Regions from separate parts of the Glaciibacter psychrotolerans genome, predicted to be linked through region 1. Evidence: predicted binding sites of a transcription regulator. Region 1 holds the regulator's gene; each other region holds the start of a gene.
What was found. The regulator LexA, encoded in region 1, represses DNA repair genes until DNA is damaged. The targets are predictions, from matches to a motif close to TCGAACANNTGTTCGA.
Positions count from the first base shown of each region.

Region 1 (5,856 bases):
CCCGGGTGAGTCGAACGGCCTTGCCGCCCGCCACGTCGACGGCGGGAAAAAGCACAAGACGGGGCGTTGTGTTGAACTCACTCATGGGATGTCCTCAATAGAAAAAGACGCGCGCACGCGGGCGAAACGAACACTCGATACTACCCGCGCAGGGAGCCGAGCCAGTTCGCCAGCAAACGGATGCCGGCTTCGCCGGACTTCTCGGGGTGGAATTGTGTGGCGGTGAGGGGGCCGTTCTCGACGGCGGCCAGAAAACGGCCACCGTGCTCAGCCCACGTAAGCCGAGGTGCTGGGAACGGTGGCATGACGTCGAGCGTCCATTCCTGGGCGGCGTACGAGTGCACGAAATAGAAGCGTTCGTCGCGCAGGCCCTGGAAGAGCACCGAATCGTCGGGAGCGTCAACGGTGTTCCAACCCATGTGCGGCAGCACAGGAGCGGGAAGCTCGGTCACCGTTCCCGGCCACTCCCCCAGGCCTTCGGTGTCGACGCCGCGCTCGACTCCATGTTCGAACATGACCTGCATCCCCACGCAAATACCGAGCACGGCGCGGCCGCCGGCCAGTCGCCGGTCGATGATCTCGTCACCGTAGACCGCCTTCAACGACGTCATAACGGCATCGAACGCGCCGACGCCGGGAACGACGAGGCCGTCGGCCTCCAGCGCGGTCTTGCGGTTGGCCGTCACGGTGACGTTCGCGCCAGCCTGCTCGAGAGCCTTGGCCGCGGAGTGGATGTTGCCGGTGCCGTAGTCGAAAACGACGACGTTGGTCACAGAGCACCCTTGGTGGAGGGGATGCCGACCACGAGCGGGTCGAAAGCCTTGGCCTGACGGAAGGCACGCGCGAAGGCCTTGAACTCGGTCTCGGCGATGTGGTGGGGGTCACGCCCACCCAACACACGCACGTGCACGGTGAGGGCCGCGTTGAACGTGATGGCTTCGAAGACGTGACGCACCATGGAACCGGTGAAGTGACCACCGATCAGGTGATACTCGAAACCCTCCGGCTCGCCCTCGTGCACGAGATACGGGCGGCCGGAAATGTCGACGACGGCTTGAACCAGCGCTTCGTCGAGCGGAACCGTCGCGTCGCCGTAGCGCGAGATACCGGACTTGTCGCCCAGCGCCTGTTTGATGGCCTGGCCGAGCGCGATACCGATGTCTTCCACCGTGTGGTGCACGTCGATGTCGGTGTCGCCGGTGGCCCGTACGGTGAGGTCGGTCAGCGAGTGCTTCGCGAACGCCGTGAGCAGGTGGTCGTAGAACGGAACCGTCGTCTGAATGTCACTGACACCGGTGCCATCGAGGTTGATGCGCAGCTCGATGCTCGACTCGCTCGTCGCGCGGCTGATCTGCGCGATACGGGGGGCTGGTTCCTGTGCGGAAGAAGTCATAGCGCTAGCCTATTCCGCTCGGCTGACGGTCGGAGCACCGAGCCGCGAGATGGCGGCCAGAAAGGCTGTCGTCTCGGCTTCGGTTCCAGCACTCACGCGCAGGTGATTCGGTATTCCGATATCGCGAATCAGGACTCCCTCCGCGAGGAGCGCCGTGAACGTCGCACCTGGATCTTCGACGCCGCCGAACAGCACGAAGTTGCTGCCGGTCCGGTACGGCCGGTACCCCAGGTCACGCAATTCCGTCACGATACGGTCGCGCTGAACCCGGATGTCGTCGACCATCGCCAGCATCTCGGCCGTGTGATCAAGGGCGGCCGTTGCTGCGGCCTGGGTGAGCGCGGAGAGGTGGTAGGGCAACCGCACCAAACGAAGGGCATCGGTCACCGCAGGATCGGCGGCCAGATAGCCCACCCGCGCGCCCGCAAAGGCGAAGGCTTTACTCATGGTGCGGGAGACCACAAGCCGTTCGCGCCCGGGGAGCAGACTGAGCGCCGTTGGCGCCTCCGCCCCGCCGAATTCCGCGTAGGCCTCGTCGACGACGACAATTCCGTCGGTCGCGTCGTAGACCGCCGCGATCGTCTCGAGCGCGAGCGGTGTGCCGGTGGGGTTGTTGGGCGAGCAGAGAAAGACAAGGTCGGGCTGCGTCTTCGCCACCCAGGCGGCCGCGGTGTCGGCCGACAACTCGTAGTCGGCGTCGCGTTCGCCGGCCACCCACCGGGTGTCTGTTCCCGACGCCAAAATGGAGTACATCGAATAGGTCGGGTCGAAACCGAGAAGGGTGCGGCCCGGGCCACCGAACGCCTGCAGAACCTGCTGCAAGACCTCATTGGAGCCGTTCGCTGCCCAGATGTTCTCGGCTGTCAGTCCGTGACCGAGATAATTTGCCAAGCTCTCGCGCAGTTCGGTGAACTCGCGGTCGGGATACCGATTGACCGTGAGTACCGCTCGTGCCAACGATGCGACGATGTGGTGCGCCACAGCCTCGGGAATGGGGTGAGTGTTCTCGTTCACGTTGAGGGCCACCGGAACGTGAAGCTGCGGTGCGCCATAGGGAACGAGTCCACGCAGATTGTCGCGCAGGGGAAGGTCATTGAGGCTGGTCACCCGTGCAATGGTACCGGGCAGTTCTGAGTTGCAAACGAGTACGACTCATTGGTGCTGGCACGTCCGGCTACCTCCCGCACCCTTCCGCCGGCCGCGTTCGCGTGCCCGGCGGGATGTACTAGTCGGACGCGGGAAGCGCGAGGCGCTGCCCCGGGACCACGTCGGCCGAGTCGAGCTGGTTCAGGGCAACGATCTCGGCGATCACGTCGCGCGGATCGTCGTGCGGTGCCAGACGCTCGGCCAGCTGCCACAGCGACTGGCCTGCCGTGATTGTGACGTAGGAGAACGTGTGAGTTTTCGTGCCGGCCCCCGAGGCGAGCGCCGCGCCGCCGTTCAGCGCTGCGGCAAGAACCACGGCGACCAGCGGCGCCGCCGCGAGTGTGCTGAAGACGAGGCGACCGCGCCGGGTCAGACGCAGCCGGGTGGTGCCAATGGATCCGTGCGGAGCAGTGGTGCTCATGGTGAACCTCCTGGTAAGTACGCATCCGACTCTCGGCCGGGAGAGCCGGATGCGAATCTTTGTTCCGAATATATATTCGATTCTTCGAACAATCAACCTTGTTTACGGATATTTTCGAAAAATCGGCCGCAACACACTCGAATAAGTGTTTGTTTTCGGGGCGGACGGGGTTACAGTTTTGTTGACGGCTCGAACACAACCAGATACCACCGACATTCCCGAGAAACAGCCCCGGCTGAGACTCTCGAATTCGACAGGGCGACAGCCGGTCCAACGGCAGATTCATCGGCGCGAGGAGCATTGAGATGGCGAAAGAAAGCAGCAATACGCGCGACAAGGGCGGCACCCGACGTCGCAAGAGCTTGAGCGAGAAACAGCTCGCGATTCTCGACGTGATCCAGCGATCCGTGAGCCGCCAGGGCTATCCGCCAAGCATGCGCGAGATTGGCGACGCGGTTGGCCTTGCATCCCTGTCGAGCGTCACCCACCAGCTCAACCAGCTTGAACTCAGCGGCTACCTGCGGCGGGACCCCAACCGCCCCCGGGCTCTCGAGATCCTCATTGAACTGCCCCAATCGGGCGACGACACATCGGGTGCGCCCGGCGACTCGGACATCCTGGGTGGATCGATCCAGATCGGAGATGCCGCGATGGTTCCGCTCGTTGGCCGCATTGCCGCCGGCGTCCCCATCACGGCAGACCAGCAGATCGACGAGATTTTCCCCCTCCCCCGCCAGCTGGTGGGCAAGGGCGACCTGTTCATGCTCAAGGTCGTCGGTGAATCAATGATCGATGCCGCAATCTGCGATGGCGACTGGGTTGTCGTGCGTCAGCAGAAGACGGCCGAGAATGGCGAGATCGTCGCTGCAATGCTCGACAACGAGGCCACTGTCAAGGTGTTCCGTCAGCGCGATGGCCACACCTGGTTGCTCCCCCGCAACACGAACTTCGAGCCCATCATGGGCGACCACGCAGAGATTCTCGGCAAGATCGTCGCGGTACTGCGCTCGGTCTAGCTCGCCTCGACTGCCGCGCCTTTTTCCGCGAGTCTGCAGGGGTTGGTTGCCCCACTGACCGAGGCACCAACTCCCGCAGACTCGCGGTGCTTAACCGGCGACTCGCGCGCGCACCTGCCGTGTCGCCGCAAGCACATTGGTGAGCGATTCGACGGTTTCGGCGTAGCCGCGCGTCTTCAGCCCGCAGTCCGGATTCACCCAGAGCTGACGCTCGGGAAGCGCTGTGAGGGCTCGTTCGAGCAGATCGACCACCTCGGCCACGCTGGGAATACGCGGAGAATGGATGTCGTAGACGCCCGGACCGATCCCGTGATCGAAGCCGCTCGTGCCGAGATCGGCCACGACCGCCATCCGTGAGCGTGCCGCCTCGATGCTGGTCACATCGGCGTCCAGGTTGCGGATGGCATCGATGACGACACCGAACTCCGAATAGCACAGATGGGTGTGGATCTGGGTGGCGGCCGAGACGCCCGCCGTCGCCAGACGGAACGCTCCCACTGACCAGTCGAGGTAGGCGGCCTGATTCGCCCGCTTGAGCGGAAGAAGTTCCCGGAGCGCCGGTTCGTCGACCTGGACAATCTGAATTCCTGCGGCCTCTAGGTCGGCGATCTCATCGCGCAACGCCAGCGCGACCTGCCGCGCCGTGTCGCCGAGTGGCTGGTCTTCTCGCACGAACGACCACGCCAGAATCGTCACCGGTCCGGTCAGCATGCCCTTGACTGGCTTAGCCGTGAGGCTCTGAGCGTAGCTCGCCCAATCGACGCTGATCGGAGCCGACCTCGACACGTCACCCCACAGAATCGAGGGGCGAGTACACCGAGATCCGTACGACTGCACCCAGCCGTTGGCCGTGGTCGCAAAGCCCTCGAGGTTTTCAGCGAAATACTGCACCATGTCGTTGCGTTCCGGCTCTCCGTGCACAAGCACGTCGAGCCCGATCTGTTCCTGTAGGGCGATCACCCGTGCGATCTCGGCACGCATCAGACCGCGATAGTCCTCGGCTGAGAGCGTTCCACGCAGGTGCTGGGCGCGCGCTCGACGGATGTCGGTGGTCTGCGGGAACGAACCGATTGTGGTGGTCGGCAGTGCAGGAAGTCCGAGTGCAGCATCCTGTGCCTCAACACGGTGCTCGTAAGACCCGCGTGTGAAGTCGGTTCCGGTCAGCGCCGCCGCGCGCGCACGCACGCTGCTGTCGCGCACACCCGGTGCATCCTGGCGAGACTGTAGCGCTGCAGCGGCGGCGGCCAGGTCCGGTGAAATTGCAGCCTTGCCGTCAGCCAGACCCCGCACAAGAGTCGTCACCTGAGCAACCTTCTGGTCGGCAAAGGCCAACCAACTGAGGAGGCCGTCTCCCAACGCCGGTTCGTCGTCGATGGAGTGGGGAAGGTGCAGCAGGGAGGTCGAGGTCGACACCGCGAGATGCGCAACCTGGGCCGCGATTGCCTGCGCCGTGTCGAATGCGGCGTTGAGGTCGCCGCGCCACACATTGTGGCCATCGATCACGCCCGCCACCAGTGTCTTCGTACCGAGTCCCGAGAGATCAAACGGCGTTTGGCCCCGCACCAGGTCAAGCCCGACGGCCTCGATCGGCGCGTCGGCGAGAACCGGAAACGCGTCGTCGAGGCTGCCGTACGGCGCGGCAACAAAGATCGCCGGCCGCGTAGAGAGATGACCGAGGGTGTCGGTCGAGTGGCGAAGCGCCGCCAACACCGTGGCACGGGGCACAGGGATGCTCTCTGAAACCAGCCCCGGCTCATCAAGCTGAACCCACTCTGCTCCCGCTTCGGCCAGCCGACCAAGAAGTTCGCTATAGACCGGAAGGAGGTCTCTGAGCCGATCCAGCGGCAGGAACCCCTCCGGCGCCGCATCGCTCGGCTTCG
Region 1 is NZ_JACCFM010000001.1:226,751-232,606, reverse strand. Features, by position in the region: gene priA (bifunctional 1-(5-phosphoribosyl)-5-((5-phosphoribosylamino)methylideneamino)imidazole-4-carboxamide isomerase/phosphoribosylanthranilate isomerase PriA) at 1-85, opposite strand, end outside; gene hisH (imidazole glycerol phosphate synthase subunit HisH) at 141-773, opposite strand; gene hisB (imidazoleglycerol-phosphate dehydratase HisB) at 770-1,393, opposite strand; gene HNR05_RS01085 (histidinol-phosphate transaminase) at 1,403-2,500, opposite strand; gene HNR05_RS01080 (LysM peptidoglycan-binding domain-containing protein) at 2,619-2,960, opposite strand; gene lexA (transcriptional repressor LexA) at 3,266-3,976, shown strand; gene metE (5-methyltetrahydropteroyltriglutamate--homocysteine S-methyltransferase) at 4,067-5,856, opposite strand, start outside.

Region 2 (5,856 bases), 1.0 Mb from region 1:
AGACGCTGCGTCCGTTCGAACGACGCTGCAGTTCAGTCGCGAGCTTCACCCGCTGCGCTTCGCCGCCCGACAGCGTCGTTGCGCTCTGCCCCAGGCGCACGTAGCCCAGACCCACCTCAACCAACGTTTTCAGGTAGCGGTGAATCGCCGAGATCGGCTCGAAGAACTCGGCCGCCTCGCTGATGGGCATATCGAGAACCTCGGCGATGTTCTTGCCCTTGTAGTGGATGGTCAGGGTGTCGCGGTTGTACCGAGCGCCCTGGCAGACCTCACAGGCCACATAGACATCCGGCAAGAAGTTCATCTCGATCTTCAACGTGCCATCACCCGAGCAGGCCTCACAGCGCCCACCCTTGACGTTGAAGCTGAACCGGCCCGGCAGGTAGCCCCGTGCCTTGGCCTCAATGGTTTCCGAGAACAGGTTGCGGATACGGTCGAAGACACCCGTGTAGGTAGCCGGGTTTGAGCGCGGGGTACGCCCGATGGGTGCCTGATCGACATGAATGACTTTGTCGAGATGGTCGAGGCCGGTCACCCGGGTGTGCTTGCCGGGAAGTTTGCGTGCACCGTTCAAACGGTTTGCGAGCACCCGGTAGAGGATGTCATTCACGAGTGAGGACTTACCAGATCCGCTCACGCCGGTGACGGCCGTGAAGGTGCCGAGCGGGAAGCTCACGTTGACCTTCTTGAGGTTGTTCGCTGCGGCGCCCGTGACCACGATCTCGCGCTCGGGGTCGAGCGGCCTGCGTGTCGTGGGCGTCGCGATCGACTTGCGCCCGGCAAGATAGTCGCTCGTGAGCGACTGTGTATTCAACAGGAGGTCGTCGTAGGACCCTGAGTGCACGACGTGTCCGCCGTTCACGCCGGCGCCGGGTCCGATGTCGACTATCCAGTCGGCCGTGCGAATGGTGTCTTCGTCGTGCTCGACGACGATGAGCGTGTTACCGAGATCGCGCAACGCCACCAGGGTCTCAATCAGTCGGCGATTGTCGCGCTGGTGCAGACCGATGCTCGGCTCGTCGAGCACATAGAGAACGCCGGTGAGCCCGGAACCGATCTGAGTGGCCAGACGGATGCGCTGCGCTTCGCCACCCGACAGTGTCGCGGCGGCGCGTGCCAAGTTCAAGTAGTTGAGGCCGACCCGCACCAGGAAGTCGAGGCGCACCTTGATCTCACGGAGCACCTGTGCGGCAATGGCCTGTTCCCGCTCGGTGAGTTCGAGCGTGTCCATGAACGCACGGGCATCGGTGAGACTCAGCTCACAGACATCCGCGATGCTTGACGCGTGGATCTTGACCGCGAGCACCTCGGGCTTCAGCCGGGTTCCGTCACAGACCGGGCAGTTGACCTCGCGGAGATACTCGGCCCAACGCTGGCGCTGGGTGTCGGTCTCGGCCTGCAGGTACTGCCGTTCGATGTATGGAACAACACCCTCAAAGCCTGAGGTGTAACTCATCTCACGGCCATAGCGGTTTTTCCACTTGACCTTCACCTCGAAGTTGTCGCCACGCAGAACAGCGTTCTGCACGTCGCTGGGCAGCTTCTTCCAGGGAGTGTCGAGTGAGAATTTCAGGTCGCGGGCAAGTCCGTCGAGCAGCTTCTCGTAGTACTGAAACAGCCCCTTGCCCTGAGTCGTCCAAGGCAGCACGACGCCCTCGGCAATGCTGAGGGTCGGGTCGCCGAGCAGCAGATCTTGGTCAACCGACATGCGAGTACCGAGTCCCGAGCACTCGGGGCAGGCGCCGAACGGTGCGTTGAACGAGAACGTGCGCGGCTCGATTTCGGTGAGCTGTACCGGGTGGTTGTTCGGACAGGACAGCTTCTCGGAGTAGCTCTGCCAGGCCTCGTCGCCGTCGCGGTCGACGTAGTTGATCTGAACGACACCGTCGGTGAGTTTGAGTGCGGTCTCGAGCGAGTCGGTGAGGCGGCTGAGAAGCTCGGGAGCGGCCACGAGCCGGTCAACGATGACCGAGATGTCGTGTTTCTGCTGCTTCTTCAGCGTGGGCGGCTCGCTCAGCTGGATCTGTTCGCCGTCGACGACGGCGCGAGAGTATCCTCCAGCGGCAAGTTCGCTGAACAGATCGACGAACTCGCCTTTCTTCTGCGACACGACAGGGCTCAGAATTTGGTATCGAGTCCCGGCTTCGAGCTCCATCATCTGGTCGGCGATCTGCTGAACGGTCTGCGACTGGATGATCTCTCCGCAGACAGCACAGTGCGGAACACCGATGCGCGCCCACAACAGACGCATGTAGTCGTAAATCTCGGTGATCGTGCCGACCGTCGATCGGGGGTTACGGTTGGTCGACTTCTGATCAATTGAGACCGCTGGGCTCAGGCCCTCGATGAAGTCGACGTCGGGACGATCGACCTGGCCGAGGAACTGCCGAGCATAGGCCGACAGAGATTCGACGTAGCGTCGCTGCCCCTCGGCAAAAATCGTATCGAATGCCAACGACGACTTTCCCGAGCCGGACAGGCCCGTGAAGACGACAAGAGAGTCACGCGGGATCTCCAAATCGACATTATGGAGATTGTGCACACGTGCGCCGCGGACACTGAGCTTTGAGCCGGCTACTTTGGAAATAGACACCCGTTGATTCTATGCAGTCCAGCCTTGGAAACAGCCTGACCGGCATCCGCTCTGAGCGAACATATGTTCGACATTCACTGATTGGAGCGATGTGCGTCGCTCGTGCGGCTGCTTAGCCGAGATGTCCAGCCTTTTCCATCTGGCGCAGCTCGCGTTTCAGTTCCGCAACCTCATCGCGCAGGCGACCCGCGAGTTCAAACTTGAGTTCGCCGGCGGCCTGAAGCATCTGCCCGTTGAGGTCTGCGATGATCGACTCGAGATCGTTGGCCCCGTTTGCCGCGAGGCCAACCCGGCGCAGATTCGGAGTCGGAGATTTGCTTCCCTTGCCGCCTCGCTTGTCGCGCCCGGCCAAAAGTGCCGCGGTATCGGCCTCTTCACGTGCCAGGATGTCGGTGATGTCGGCGATGCGCTTGCGGAGCGGCGTCGGATCGATGCCGTGCAGCGTGTTGTAGGCGACCTGCTTCTCGCGCCGGCGGTTGGTCTCTTCAATTGCCTGTGCCATCGACGGCGTAATACGGTCAGCGTACATGTGGACCTGGCCTGACACATTGCGGGCGGCGCGCCCAATGGTCTGAATGAGTGACGTCGACGAGCGCAGGAAGCCCTCTTTGTCGGCGTCGAGAATGGCGACGAGCGAGACCTCGGGCAGGTCAAGGCCTTCTCGCAGCAGGTTGATGCCCACCAGCACGTCGTAGATACCGGCCCGCAGCTCGGAGAGCAGCTCGACGCGACGCAGCGTATCAACGTCGGAGTGCAAATAGCGCACCCGCACTCCGGCCTCGGTGAAGTAGTCGGTGAGCTCTTCGGCCATCTTCTTGGTGAGCGTGGTGACGAGCACTCGTTCGTCTCGCTCGGCCCTAGCTCGAATTTCTTCGAGAAGATCGTCGATCTGGCCCTCGCTGGGCTTGATGATCACCTCAGGGTCAATGAGACCGGTCGGCCGAATGATCTGTTCGACGATGCCGTCGGCGATTCCCATTTCGTATTTGCCCGGTGTGGCCGACAGATACACCGTCTGGCCGACACGGTTCTTGAACTCACCGAATTTGAGCGGCCTGTTGTCAAGGGCGCTCGGCAGCCGAAAGCCGTGATCGACGAGGGTGCGCTTGCGGGAGGAGTCGCCCTCATACATGGCGCCGATCTGCGGCACCGTGACGTGCGACTCATCGATCACGACGAGGAAGTCATCGGGAAAATAGTCGAGTAGACAGTGCGGCGCCTCGCCGGGCTTGCGGGCGTCGATGTGCCGCGAATAGTTTTCGATACCCGAGCAGAAGCCGATCTGCTCCATCATCTCGAGGTCGAACATGGTGCGCATCCGCAGCCGCTGAGCCTCCAGCAGTTTGCCTTCGCGCTCCAGCTGTTCGAGCCGCTCGGTAAGCTCTTCTGTGATGGTGCCAATCGCGCGCCGCATGACATCGTCGCTCGCCACGTAGTGCGAACCGGGAAAGACCGATACCGCGTCGAGCTTCTTGACGATGTCGCCGGTGAGCGGGTGCAGGCTGTAGAGCGCCTCGATCTCGTCGCCGAACATCTCGATGCGAATCGCGAGCTCTTCGTACATCGGGATGATCTCGATCGTGTCGCCACGCACCCGAAAGTTGCCCCGGGAGAAGTCGACGTCGTTGCGCTGATATTGCATCGAGACGAATTTGCGAACCAGCCAGTCCCGGTTGACCTTTTGGCCCACCTGCAACGCAATCATCGCTTCGAGGTACCCCTCTGGAGTGCCGAGCCCATAGATGCAGGACACTGTCGAAACCACGATCACGTCACGACGACTGAGCAGCGAATTGGTGGTGGAGTGGCGGAGGCGCTCGACCTCTTGGTTGATCGAGGAGTCTTTCTCGATGAACGTGTCGGTCTGCGGCACGTACGCCTCGGGCTGGTAGTAGTCGTAATACGACACAAAGTACTCGACAGCGTTGTTCGGCATCAGTTCACGGAACTCAGTGGCCAGCTGCGCCGCGAGCGTCTTGTTGTGGGCGAGTACGAGCGTGGGACGCTGTACCTGCTCGATCAGCCAGGCCGTCGTCGCCGATTTACCCGTTCCCGTGGCGCCCAGCAGCACGACGTCGGTCTCGCCCGCGGTGATACGGGCGGCGAGGTCGGCGATAGCTCCGGGCTGGTCACCGCTCGGGGTGTACTCGCTGATGACTTCGAAGGGGTGAACGGAGCGCGTGGGTTCCATGACTCCAGTTTAGGGAGCACCACCGACAGTTGACTGAGCGGACGCCGCGCTCACACGCTCGAACAGTGCATCGACCTGTGAGAGGGTGTGCTGGAGTGTGCCGTCGGTGTCAATCACGACGTCGGCGATCGCGAGCCGATCGGCATCGCTGGCCTGTGCGGCGATGCGGCCCGCGGCATCCGCTTCGCTCATGCCGCGCAGTTCGACCATTCGAGCGATACGGGTTTCTACTGGGGCATGGGCCACGACGACGACGTCGAATGGATGCCCGACCGCGGCTTCGACGAGCAAGGGCACGTCGTAGACGACGATAGCCTCCGGATCGGCGGCGTCGGCAGCCTCGAGGAGTGCGTCGGAAAGCACACGCACGGCCGGGTGCACGATGTCATTGAGTTGAGCGCGCGCGGCGCCATCCGCGAAGACGAGTGCGCCAAGCGCCGCCCGGTTCAGGCTGCCATCGGAGTTCAACATTCCTGCGCCGAACGTCTCGCGAATGCTTTGCAGGCCCGGCGTGCCCGGTGCGACGACGATGCGGGCGAGCTGGTCGGCGTCGATATGCGTGACTCCATGCTCGACGAGACGCCGTGCCACCGTGCTCTTGCCCGCTGCGATCCCGCCGGTGAGTCCAATCACATACACAGTGAAACTCTAGCCGGGGTTAACGCACAAGGCCGGCCCCCGAAGGGACCGGCCTCATGCGCTGCAATTCAGAAGAACTGCGGAGTGTTACTAGTTGCCGCCCGAAAGCTTCTCGCGCAGTGCAGCCAGGGCCTCGTCGTCGGCCAGGGTGCCGGCGCCGGCAGCCTCGCTCGAGAAGGAGGAGCCAGCAGCCGATGCGACATCGCCGACAGCGATGACCTCGTCGTTTGCCGAAGCAACCTGCTTCTTGTGAGCTTCCCAGCGAGCCTGGGCTGCAGCGTAGTCCTGCTCCCACTTCTCACGCTGGGTCTCGAAGCCTTCGCGCCACTCGTTGGTCTCCGGGTCGAAGCCTTCAGGGTACTTGTAGTTGCCCTGGTCGTCGTACTCGGTGAGCATGCCGTAGAGGGCCGGGTCGAACTCGGTGCCCTCGGGG
Region 2 is NZ_JACCFM010000001.1:1,225,293-1,231,148, forward strand. Features, by position in the region: gene uvrA (excinuclease ABC subunit UvrA) at 1-2,593, opposite strand, end outside; gene uvrB (excinuclease ABC subunit UvrB) at 2,706-4,784, opposite strand; gene coaE (dephospho-CoA kinase) at 4,794-5,423, opposite strand; gene rpsA (30S ribosomal protein S1) at 5,514-5,856, opposite strand, start outside.
Region 2: uvrA (excinuclease ABC subunit UvrA) is a predicted target of LexA. The motif match lies at 2,649-2,664, and genes of this name have one in related genera.

Region 3 (5,856 bases), 190 kb from region 1:
GGTGTCGGTGCGGTGGCGGTTGGCGTCACGCCAGGTACGGCTCGGATCGATCCAGGCCGGGGCCTTCACGCGGGGCCGACCGTTGACCATCATGATCTCCCAGCCGGACGTTTCGATGGTGTGATGATGCCGCCAACACAACGCCACACCATTGTCGACCTCAGTGACGCCGCCTTTGCTCCAGGGGATCACGTGATGAAACTCGAGCCACTGTGCGGGGGCATCACAGCCGGGAACGCCGCAGCCGCCGTCGCGGGCGAGGATCGCCCGGCGTTGGGCACGGTTGAACAGTCGTTGCGGATCGGTCAGCGTCAGAACCTCACCGTTCTGGCCAAAGAGAACCGTTTGGGTCCCTCCGGCACACATCATCTGATCCACCGTGCGAAGGGAGATGGGGGCGTCGACACCATCTATCCAGCCGACACCGCGACCGGCTTCAATATCGTTCACGTTCACATGCACCACCACCGTCGGCGGTGCACCACCAATGCTGGGAGTGTTATCGGCCTGGGCCAGCTGGGTGAACATGCCGCGCAGAATATCGGCCCGCTTCTCACCGGCCGTGCGGGTGTCGACGTCATCGAACTCATGCCCGGCCGACCCGGGAAGAGGAGCCTCGGCTGAGGCTGGACCCTGGCCGTGGTCGTCATGGTCGTGGTCGTGGTCGTGGTCGTCGTGGTCGTGGTCGTCGCGTTCGTGGTCACGGTCGTCGTGCTCGCGGTCGCGCTCGTCGTTCAAGTCGTGTCCGTCGGGACCGTCGTGAGAATCCTGCTCGGCGCGGTCGTCGTGCTCGGAACGGTCGTCGCGTGCCTGGTCGCGGGCTTGTTCGGCGGCGGTGGGGAACGCGGGGGTTTTGCGGGCGGCGATGAACGCGTCGAAGGTGAGGTTCATGATTCCGTACAGATCAGGAGTGACCCCGCCTCGCACCGGGTAGATGCCGTCTTTGAAGCGGCCGAAACTGATCGTGCTCGTCGCCTCACCCTCGACCTCGTTCGGTGCCACCCCGTCGGGGTCCAGCGCCGCCTGCCACTGCAACATCTGCACCCGCATCGAGTCGGCCGAGAACGCAAAGCCCGCGCCCGGCTCACCCTCATTCTCGGCCGTGATTGTGCCCGTCGCCGCACCCACCAGAGCGCGTTCCGCAGCCGCAAGATCATCGGGTGCGACGCGCGGGGAGATCTCGGCCAGACCGGACATGATCACCTCCGCCGCATCCACCCCCAGCAAGCCCGCAGCGACCGCGGCACCCACCGTGGGGAACAGTGCGGGGATGATCGTGCCGACGTGTTGGGTGTCCCGCATTCGCAGGCCGAGGGCGCTGCGCCGTTTCGCTTCACGGCCGGAGATTCGGGTGACCCGGGTGATCAGGTCGATGCCACTGTTGCAGCCCCGCTTCGCCGCGAGGGAGTCCCGGCCCAGCCACCGGCCGGAGCGTTCCTCGACCGTCGCCGCCACAGCCACCCGTCCCGCATCAACCAGCCGGCCCACGCCCTCGAACGCACCGAGCACACCGAGCAGGTCGTCGTCGGTGAACCGGTCGGGGCTGACGGTGCCGAGCACTGCCAGAGAAGAGCGGGCCTGTTCGACCGCCGCCAGCACCATGGCCGCGGTCGGTGCCGACGCACCCGAGGCGGGTGTCGGCTCCGGGGCGGAGACGGGGGGTGGGGAGGTGATTGACATAGCTCTATTCTCCCAAAGAACGAACATGATTACGAGTTTTTCTCAGTATCGGTGCATAACTTCTCGAACTCGTGTCTGTGGAGGGATCGAGAACTTGAACCGGCCAAAAGCTCGCCCACGGGTCTTGAGGGTGGCTCACGGGATCTCGACACGCTCGATCAGCGGAAGGGTGCGGACTCGATTACCGAACCGTGGGTCGAGCTTGTCGAGACCCCGTTCCTCGGTTTCGAGATTGGCTCACGGGATCTCGACGAGCTCGATCAACGGCGTGGGCTGGATCTGCGGAGGGGCGAGGGGTCGATTGCCGAACCGTGGGTCGAGCTTGTCGAGACCTCGCTGCCCCGGCTCGAGGGCGGCTAGCGGGATCTCGACGAGCTCGATCAGCGGGGTGGGCTCGATCAGCGGGGTGGGCTCGATCAACGGAAGGGTGCGACGTCAACTGCCGACCGTGGGTCGAGCTTGTCGAGACCTCGCTCCCCCGTCTCGAGGGCGGCTCGCGGGATCTCGACGAGCTCGATCAGCGGGGTGGGCTCGATCAGCGAGGTGGGCTCGATCAACGGAAGGGTGCGACGTCAACTGCCGACCGTGGGTCGAGCTTGTCGAGACCTCGCTCCCCCGTCTCGAGGGCGGCTCGCGGGATCTCGACGAGCTCGATCAGCGGGGTGGGCTCGATCAGCGGGGTGGGCTCGATCAGCGGTGTGGGCTCGATCAGCGGTGTGGGCTCGATCAGCGGTGTGGGCTCGATCAGCGTGGGGGTTCGATCAGCGGAGGGGGCTCGATCAGCGGAGGTCGTCGACCGGTAGCGAAGGCGGTCGCCGACCGCCGGGGCAGGCGACGGGGCAGGCGGCAGGGCAGGCGCCGGGGCTTGAGAGAGTGACGGCTCCACGTTGACGGGGCACAAAAAACTGGGCGCCTCCCGAAGGAGACGCCCAGTCTGGTGAAGCAGGTGAAACAGATGGTGCCGGCTCAGACTTAGAAGTCCATGCCACCCGACGGGTCGCCCATCGGAGCCGGGTTCTTCTCCGGCTTGTCGGCGACAACGGCCTCGGTGGTGAGGAACAGACCAGCGATCGACGATGCGTTGAGCAGCGCCGAGCGGGTGACCTTCACCGGGTCATTGATTCCGGAAGCGATCATGTCAACGTACTCACCGGTCGCGGCGTTGAGGCCGTGTCCGACGGGCAGGTGACGCACCTTGTCTGCAACGACGCCCGGCTCCATGCCGGCGTTGAGGGCGATCTGCTTGAGCGGAGCGTCGATGGCAACGCGCACGATGTTCGCGCCGGTTGCCTCGTCGCCGACGAGGTCAAGAATTGCCTTGCTCTCGAATGCGGTCTTGCCAGCCTGGATGAGCGCAACGCCACCACCGGCGACGATGCCCTCTTCGACGGCTGCCTTGGCGTTACGCACGGCGTCCTCGATGCGGTGCTTGCGCTCCTTGAGCTCAACCTCCGTCGCGGCGCCGGCCTTGATGACTGCAACGCCACCGGCCAACTTGGCGAGACGCTCCTGGAGCTTCTCACGGTCGTAGTCGCTGTCGGTGTTCTCGATCTCGGAACGGATCTGAGCGACACGACCGGCGATGGCTTCGACGTCGCCGGCACCTTCAACGATGGTGGTCTCGTCCTTGGTGATGACGACCTTGCGGGCGTTACCGAGCAGGTCGAGGGTCACGTTCTCGAGCTTGAGGCCGACCTCTTCAGAGATGACCTGTCCACCGGTGAGAATAGCGATGTCCTGCAGCTGCGCCTTGCGACGGTCGCCGAAGCCCGGAGCCTTGACGGCAACCGACTTGAAGATGCCACGGATCTTGTTCACAACGAGCGTGGCCAGAGCCTCGCCGTCGACATCCTCAGCAATGATGAGGAGCTGCTTGCCGGTCTGGATGACCTTGTCAACGATCGGCAGCAGGTCCTTGATGTTCGAGACCTTGGAGTTGACGATCAGGATGTAGGGGTCTTCGAAGACCGCTTCCTGACGGTCGGGGTCGGTCACGAAGTATGCCGACAGGAAGCCCTTGTCAAAGCGCATGCCCTCGGTGAGCTCAAGCTCGGTGCCGAACGTGTTCGACTCCTCGACGGTGACAACACCTTCCTTGCCGACCTTGTCGATCGCCTCGGCGATGATTGCGCCGATCTCGGCGTCGCCGGCAGAGATGGATGCGGTGGCCGCGATCTCTTCCTTGGTTTCGATCTCCTTGGCGCTGGCAATGAGCTCGGCGATGACCGCAGCGGTCGCCTTCTCGATGCCACGCTTGAGGCTGATCGGGTCGGCGCCGGCTGCGACGTTGCGCAGGCCTTCGCGAACCAGGGCCTGAGCCAAAACGGTAGCCGTGGTGGTGCCGTCGCCTGCGACGTCATCGGTCTTCTTAGCGACCTCCTTGACGAGCTCGGCACCGATCTTCTCGTACGGGTCGTCCAGCTCGATCTCCTTGGCGATGGATACACCATCGTTGGTGATCGTGGGGGCGCCCCACTTCTTTTCCAGCACGACGTTACGTCCACGCGGGCCGAGGGTGACCTTGACCGTGTCAGCGAGGATGTTCAGGCCGCGCTCCAGGCCGCGACGGGCCTCTTCATTGAAAGCGATGATCTTTGCCATGTGTGTTTCTCGTCCCTCCCGGACGTTCCAAAACTGTGACGGATTAGCACTCAAACGGAGAGAGTGCCAGATCAATTCTGGCACTCTGATGCCGAGAGTGCAAGTGAACGGTGTGGGCTTGCGCTTCGACCTACGGCACCAGCTCGACAGAGCCGTCCTCGGTTGGCACCAGCTCGATCCAGGTATTGCCGCCCGCGAGCGCGATCAGCGTGCCGTCATCGGCGACCACACGGATGGGCGAGGCCTGCGCATCCTTCGACCAGGTGGCGTGAATGCTCTTGCCGCCCGTCGACACCCAGGCCTCGCCGGATCCGACCATGACGGTTTTGGGCACGTAACCGTACGTCCAGTCGATTCCGACGCGCATCACGATCAGGTTCGTCGCGTGCAGTTGGGCGCCCACACTGTCGAGGTCGGGTTCTCCCTCTTGCGAACGCAGGTAGCTCGCCTGGGCGGGATCCCAGCTCCAGCTCGGCCAACGCGCGTCTGAGAACCGGGTGTTGATTGTTGTCGTGGGGGAACCGGCCAGCATCGCCGAGGCCTCGTCAGGTTTCTCCGCGTACTCGAACTGCTGCACCGGGGGCGCAAGCTCAGGATGTGCCGCGACGATATCCGTCGCCTTCACCACGACATCGTGCGGGGAATCTTTGTCGTCGATGCGATAAAACAGTCCGGTGTCGTCATAGTCGAACACGGCGTTGACGAGTGGAGTGTCCATCATCATCTGCACGAACATCTCTTGGCCGCCGGAGTAGGCGACGATTCCACCGAAGGGGACGATGATGTCGGGATCCATGGGCCGGATCGATCGCACCGGGCCGAGCAGATCGGGAATGTCGGACTGCCACACCGCGACGTAACGGGTGAGGCCCCCTTCGACGAGTTCCTCAAAAACGATATCGGTGCGCTCAAGCCCGATCTGAGGCCGTGCACCTTCATGATTGTCGATCTTCGCAGAGAACGCCGGGAGGGAGACAGAACCGGGCAGGCGAGGAGTTCCACGCAGAGGAGCGAGTTCGACCGGTTCAGGCGTGGGCGTCACCGTCACCCGTGGCTTCGGCGATGCGGTCACGGCGGGGGTTGCGGGAGCGCACGCGGTGAGCAGCAGCGCCGGAATCAACACGACCACACTCCACAATCCTGCGCGCTGACGACCGTGCTCCGGGGCAGATCGAGACGATGACGAGGGGCCGAAAGTTTCTGAACTCATTCGCCACACACTAACGCCGCCCGGTGGAACGGGCGGCGTTAGTCAGGGCGCGCCTTCACAATCGACGCGTCTAGGCGGGTCGAACCGACTCCGCCTGCGGGCCTTTAGCCCCTACACCAACCTCGAAAACGACCTGCTGGCCTTCTTCAAGAACCTTGTAGCCGCTCATTTCAATTGCTGAAAAGTGAACGAAGACGTCCTGGTCACCTCCATCGACAGTGATGAAGCCGAACCCTTTTTCAGCGTTGAACCATTTCACGGTTCCGTTCGCCATGTGCTACTCCCGTTTGCTGTGATTCTGGCAGCGCCCGCCTCATGACGGCGCTGGGTCACAATGGGCGACCAAAACCAGATACTAGCGACAC
Region 3 is NZ_JACCFM010000001.1:35,893-41,748, reverse strand. Features, by position in the region: gene HNR05_RS00235 (HNH endonuclease signature motif containing protein) at 1-1,680, opposite strand, end outside; gene HNR05_RS00230 (hypothetical protein) at 1,918-2,100, opposite strand; gene HNR05_RS00225 (hypothetical protein) at 2,097-2,237, opposite strand; gene HNR05_RS00220 (hypothetical protein) at 2,234-2,581, opposite strand; gene groL (chaperonin GroEL) at 2,653-4,281, opposite strand; gene HNR05_RS00210 (DUF3048 domain-containing protein) at 4,412-5,491, opposite strand; gene HNR05_RS00205 (cold-shock protein) at 5,562-5,765, opposite strand.
Region 3: HNR05_RS00235 (HNH endonuclease signature motif containing protein) is a predicted target of LexA. The motif match lies at 1,744-1,759, and genes of this name have one in related genera.

Region 4 (5,856 bases), 3.5 Mb from region 1:
CCCTCGACGGTCATGCTGGCCGACCGGGTGGCGTTGCTTGAGAACGGCAGGATCACCGCTGTCGGCACGCACTCCGACCTGCTTCGCACCAGCGAGCACTACAGCTTCGTCATTTCCAGCCTGGCAGACGAAGAACGAAGAGAATCGATTCGAGAGGAGGATGCACGATGAGTGTGACCGGCGTACAGGGTGAAGAACGCAACGACTTCACCAAACAAGAAAGCCGTCAGATTCGTGCGCGTTCACTGCGCCTACTCGGTTCGCTGCTGCATCCGATGCGCGGCAAGGTCACTCTGGCCATGCTCGTGGTCGTCGTCTCCACGGCCGCTCAGGTGGCCGGCCCCGCGTTGATCGCATTCGGGATCGACAACGGCCTGCCCGCCTTGATGAAGCAGAACTGGATACCACTCGCCGCAACAGGCGGGATCTATCTGGTCACGGGCGTGATCGGTGCGCTCCTGATCGCCTGGTACACGGTCATGTCTGCGCGCATCAGCCAAGCGATTCTGATCGACCTGCGCAAGCGCATCTTTCTGCACACCCAGAAGCTGAGCCTAGAATTTCACGAGTCGTATACCTCCGGACGCATCATCTCGCGCCAGACCAGCGACCTCGACGCGATTCGCGAGTTGCTCGACTCGGGCATCAACCAGCTGCTGCAAGGCGTGCTTTACATGGTGTTTACCGCCATCGCACTGTTCAGCCTCGACGGCCTGAGCGGGCTCGTGTTGTTTGCCTCACTCATTCCACTCGCAATCCTCACCCGCTGGTTCCAGGTGCGCTCGCAGACGTTGTTCCGTACCTCGCGGGTGGCCTCGGCGCGCCTGATCGTGCACTTTGTCGAGACCATGACCGGTATCCGTGCGGTGAAGGCGTTTCGCAAAGAGAAACGCAACGAGAAGGAGTTCGGCTCACTGGTTGAGGACTACCGTGATGTCAACGGGCGGGTGATCCAACTGTTCGGAATCTTCGATCCTGGGCTCGTTCTGATCGGTAACGTCACGGTAGCCATCGTGCTGCTGGTCGGCGGATTCCGTGTCGTCGAAGGCCACCTGGCCATCGGTGCGCTGTTGGCTGCGCTGCTTTACACGCGTCGATTCTTCGACCCGATGGAGGAGATGGCGATGTTCTACAACTCCTACCAATCGGCTGCGGCAGCCCTCGAAAAGATCTCGGGTGTCCTCGAGGAACGACCGGGTGTGTCGGATCCGGTGAAGCCCGTCGATCTCTGGAAGGCCACAGGCGCCGTGCGCTTCGACGACGTGCAGTTCGCGTACACCGCCGATCGCGTGATTTTGCCGCACTTCACGCTTGACCTGCCGGCCGGGCAGACGATCGCTCTGGTCGGCTCGACCGGTGCGGGCAAGTCGACACTGGCCAAGCTGATCTCGCGGTTCTACGACCCGACGCAGGGCAGCGTGCAACTCGACGGCGTTGACCTGCGTGATCTGCACCCGAAGGATTTGCGCCGAGCCATCGTCATGGTGACGCAGGAGGCGTACCTGTTCAGCGGGTCAGTTGCCGAGAACATCGCGATTGGTAAGCCGGAGGCGACGAGAGACGAGATTCGCCGTGCCGCGACGGCCGTCGGTGCGCATGATTTCATTGAGGGGTTGCCGAACGGCTACGACACCGACGTGAATAAGCGGGGTGGGCGGGTCTCGGCCGGTCAACGTCAGCTTATTTCGTTCGCGCGTGCGTTCCTCGCCGACCCGGCTGTCCTCATTCTGGATGAGGCGACGTCGTCGCTCGATATTCCGAGTGAGCGTCTGGTGCAGGAGGCGTTGCAGACTCTGCTCGCCGACCGCACGGCAGTGATCATCGCGCACCGCTTGTCGACGGTGGCAATCGCTGACCGGGTTCTCGTGATGGAGCAGGGCACGATCATCGAGGATGGCACCCCCGATGAGCTCATCTCGGGATCTGGCCGCTTCGCCCAGCTGCATGCGGCCTGGCGGGACTCGCTGGTCTAGCTGAGCGGATGCGCAGTCGCCCGCGCCTCAGGAAGCGTGACGGCTCCGTCTCGGCGCGAGTCAGTCGCGGCGGTGTGAGTCAACCGCGGCGGTGGGTGTCGGTGCGGTGGCGGTTGGCGTCGCGCCAGGTGCGGCTCGGGTCGATCCAGGCCGGGGCTTTGACTTGGGGGCGGCCGTTGACCATGAGGATCTCCCAGCCGGAGGTTTCGATGGTGTGATGATGTCGCCAACACAACGCCACACCATTGTCGACTTCGGTGACGCCGCCTTTGCTCCAGGGGATCACGTGATGAAACTCGAGCCACTGTGTGGGGGCATCGCAGCCGGGAACGCCGCAGCCGCCGTCGCGGGCGAGGATCGCCCGGCGTTGGGCACGGTTGAACAGTCGTTGCGGATCGGTCAGCGTGAGAACCTCACCGTTCGGACCGAACAGAACCGTTTGGGTGCCTCCGGCACACATCATCTGGTCCACCGTGCGAAGCGAGATGGGGGCGTCGACGCCGTCGATCCAGCCGACACCGCGACCGGCTTCAATATCGTTCACGTTCACATGCACCACCACGGTCGGCGGTGCGCCACCAATGCTGGGAGTGTTATCGGCCTGAGCCAGCTGGGTGAACATGCCGCGCAGAATATCGGCCCGCTTCTCACCGGCGGTGCGGGTGTCGACGTCATCGAACTCGTGCCCGGGCGACCCGGGAAGAGGAGCCTCGGCTGAGGCTGGACCCTGACCGTGGTCGTCGTGGTCATGGTCATGGTCGTGGTCGTCGTGGTCGTGGTCGTGGTCGTGGTCGTGGTCGTCGTGGTCACGGTCGTGGTCGTGGTCGTGGTCGTGGTCGCGCTCGCGCTCGTCGTGCTCGTCGTGCCAGTCGCGGCCGTGCTCGTCGCTCAGGTTGTGGTCGTCGTTCAGGTCTTGTCCGTGTAGCTCGGAGCGGTCGTCGCGGGCCTGGTCGCGGGCTTGCTCTGCGGCCGTGGGAAACGCGGGAGTCTTGCAGGCGGCAATGAAGGCGTCGAAGGTGAGGTTCATGATTCCGTAGAGATCAGGAGTCACCCCGCCTCGCACCGGGTAGATTCCGTCTTTGAAGCGGCCGAAACTGATCGTGCTCGTCGCCTCAACCTCGACCTCATTCGGTGCCACCCCGTCGGGGTCCAGCGCCGCCTGCCACTGCAACATCTGCACCCGCAGTGAGTCGGCCGAGAACGCAAAGCCCGCGCCCGGCTCACCCTCATTCTCGGCCGTGATCGTGCCCGTCGCCGCAGACACCAGAGCGCGTTCCGCGGCCGCAAGATCATCGGGGGCGACGCGCGGGGAGATCTCGGCCAGACCGGACATGATCACCTCCGCCGCATCCACCCCCAGTGAGCCGTCGGCGACCGCGGCGCCGACCGTGGGGAACAGTGCGGGGATGATCGTTCCGACGTGTTGCGTGTCCTGCATTCGCAGGCCGAGGGCGCTGCGCCGTTTCGCTTCCCGGCCGGAAATGCGGGTGACCCGGGTGATCAGGTCGATGCCACTGGTACAGCCCCGCTTCGCCGCGAGGGAGTCCCGGCCCAGCCACCGGCCGGAGCGTTCCTCGACCGTCGCCGCCACAGCCACCCGTCCGGCATCGACGAGCCGGCCCACGCCTTCGAACGCACCGAGCACACCGAGGAGGTCGTCGTCGGTGAACCGGTCGGGGCTGACGGTTCCGAGCACCGCCAGAACCGAGCGGGCCTGTTCGACCGCCGCCAGCACCGCGGCCGCGGTCGGTGCCGACGCACCCGAGGCGGGTGTCGGCTCCGGGGCGGAGACGGGGGGTGGGGAGGTGATTGACATAGCTCTATTCTCCCAAAGAACGAACATGATTACGAGCTTTTCTCAGTAGCGGTGCATAAGTTCTCGAACTCGTGTCTGTGGAGGGATCGAGAACTTGATCCGGTCGAGACTTCGGCCATGGTCTTGAGGGTGGCTTACGGGATCTCGACGAGCTCGATCAGCGGCGTGGGCTGGATCAGCGGAAGGGATGCGAGGTCGGTCAGTGACCCGTGGGTCGAGCTTGTCGAGACCACGGTCCACGGTCTCGAGGATGGCTCGCGGGATCTCGACAGGCTCGATCAACGGCGTGGGCTGGATCAGCGGAGGGGGTCGAGCGACGGAAGGGGTACGCGTCGATCACGGAACCGTCGGTCGAGCATGTCGAGACCCCGGCCCCCGGTCTCGAGGATGGCTTACGGGATCTCGACAGGCTCGATCAACGGACGGGGTGCGGTCTCGAGGTTGGCTCACGGGATCTCGACGAGCTCGATCAGCGGAAAGGTGCGGGGTCGATCAACGGTGTGGGCTCGATCAGCGGGATGTGTGCGCGCGGTGCGGGGCTCGCCGGTGCGCAGGATGGCGACGGCTACGTCGTCGCCGCCAGGTCTGTGTGCCAGGGAACACCGTCGACGGCACAATACACAGTGCCCGCGGCATCCCAGTGGGCACCCAGCCCCGAGAGGCGCGCCACGAACCCGTCACGGTCGCGTCCCTCGGCGCCGGGCAACGGGGACCAGCCAATTTCGGCGATTGCCGCGATCCGTGGAAAGGCAAGGAACTCGACATCGGAGATGGTGCAGGCCGTTTCCGTCCACAGTGGTGCTTCCACGCCGAGGATCTGCGCTTCGGCGATGCCGGGCACGATCTCGGTCGGCTCCCAAGCCAACGCGTCGTCGAGCGAGGTGGGTCCGTTCGCCCAGTCGAGTCCGAGCGGATATCCGTGCGGGGTCGGCTGGCTTCCGACGTGCTGGATATCGAGATATGCCACGTCGGCCGGCGACATGATGACCTGACCGCCCTGCTCGACGACCGAGCGGGTGAGGCTTGCCGCATCGCCCTGTGGCTCGAGATAGCTCCAATACTGGGCGATTGTGTCGGCGGGTAATGAGGGTGACGCGCCGATCTCGTGCCAGCCGATGACGGTCTTGCCCATCGAGGCAGCCGTGGTCGTGATGCGTTCGACGAGAGCGCGGTAGTCGGCCTTCGACGTGGAGAGAGATTCATCGCCGCCGATGTGCAACCACGGGCCCGGGGTCAGTTCTGCGACCTCCCGCAGCACATCCTCGAGGAATTGGTCGGTGGCTTCCGCCCGCTCGGGGGCGGCGCTCAGGGAGGAGAAGCCGACCTCAACACCCTCATATGGTGAGCGGGCGACCCCATCATGGTTGAGTTCGGCATACGCGCTGAGCGCCGCGTTGGTGTGGCCGGGAAGGTCGATCTCCGGGACGATCGTGAGAAAGCGTTCGGCGGCGTAATCGACGATCCGGCGGTAGTCACTCTTCGAGTAGAAGCCGCCGCGCGCGCCGCCGACTGCCGTCGAAGCGCCGATGCCAGTCAGTTCGGGCCAGGAGTCGATCTGAATGCGCCAGCCCTGGTCGTCGGTGAGATGCAGGTGCAGCACGTTGATCTTCAGCAGCGCAAGGGCATCGATGAAGCGCAGCACATCCTCGACGGGAAAGAAGTGTCGTACGACGTCGAGCATGGCACCGCGATAGTCGAAGCGCGGCGCGTCACTGACCGAGACGGCCGGTGCGACCCAGCCGCCGAATGCGAGGCCGTCGTCGTCACCGGATGCGCCCCCGTGGTCGTCATCGTCGCCAAATGCGCGGCCGTGATCGTCGTCGCCGATCCGTGCCGGAAGCAGCTGGCGCAGTGATCTTGTGCCGCGATACAGACCGGCCGTGGCGCGTGCTTCGATGATCACGCCGGCGTGCGAGACCTCGAGAGTGTAGGACTCGACACTCGTCTGTTCGACCGCGTAGAAGCCGTCGTTCAGGACCAAAGAAATATCGGCCGCGCCGGCGTCGCCGTGCACCACAGGGATGTCGAAACCTGTGGCCACGCGTAGCTCGGTGGCAAGCAGCAGCC
Region 4 is NZ_JACCFM010000001.1:3,728,004-3,733,859, forward strand. Features, by position in the region: gene HNR05_RS16945 (ABC transporter ATP-binding protein) at 1-171, shown strand, start outside; gene HNR05_RS16950 (ABC transporter ATP-binding protein) at 168-1,973, shown strand; gene HNR05_RS16955 (HNH endonuclease signature motif containing protein) at 2,053-3,789, opposite strand; gene HNR05_RS16960 (beta-N-acetylhexosaminidase) at 4,355-5,856, opposite strand, start outside.
Region 4: HNR05_RS16955 (HNH endonuclease signature motif containing protein) is a predicted target of LexA. The motif match lies at 3,853-3,868, and genes of this name have one in related genera.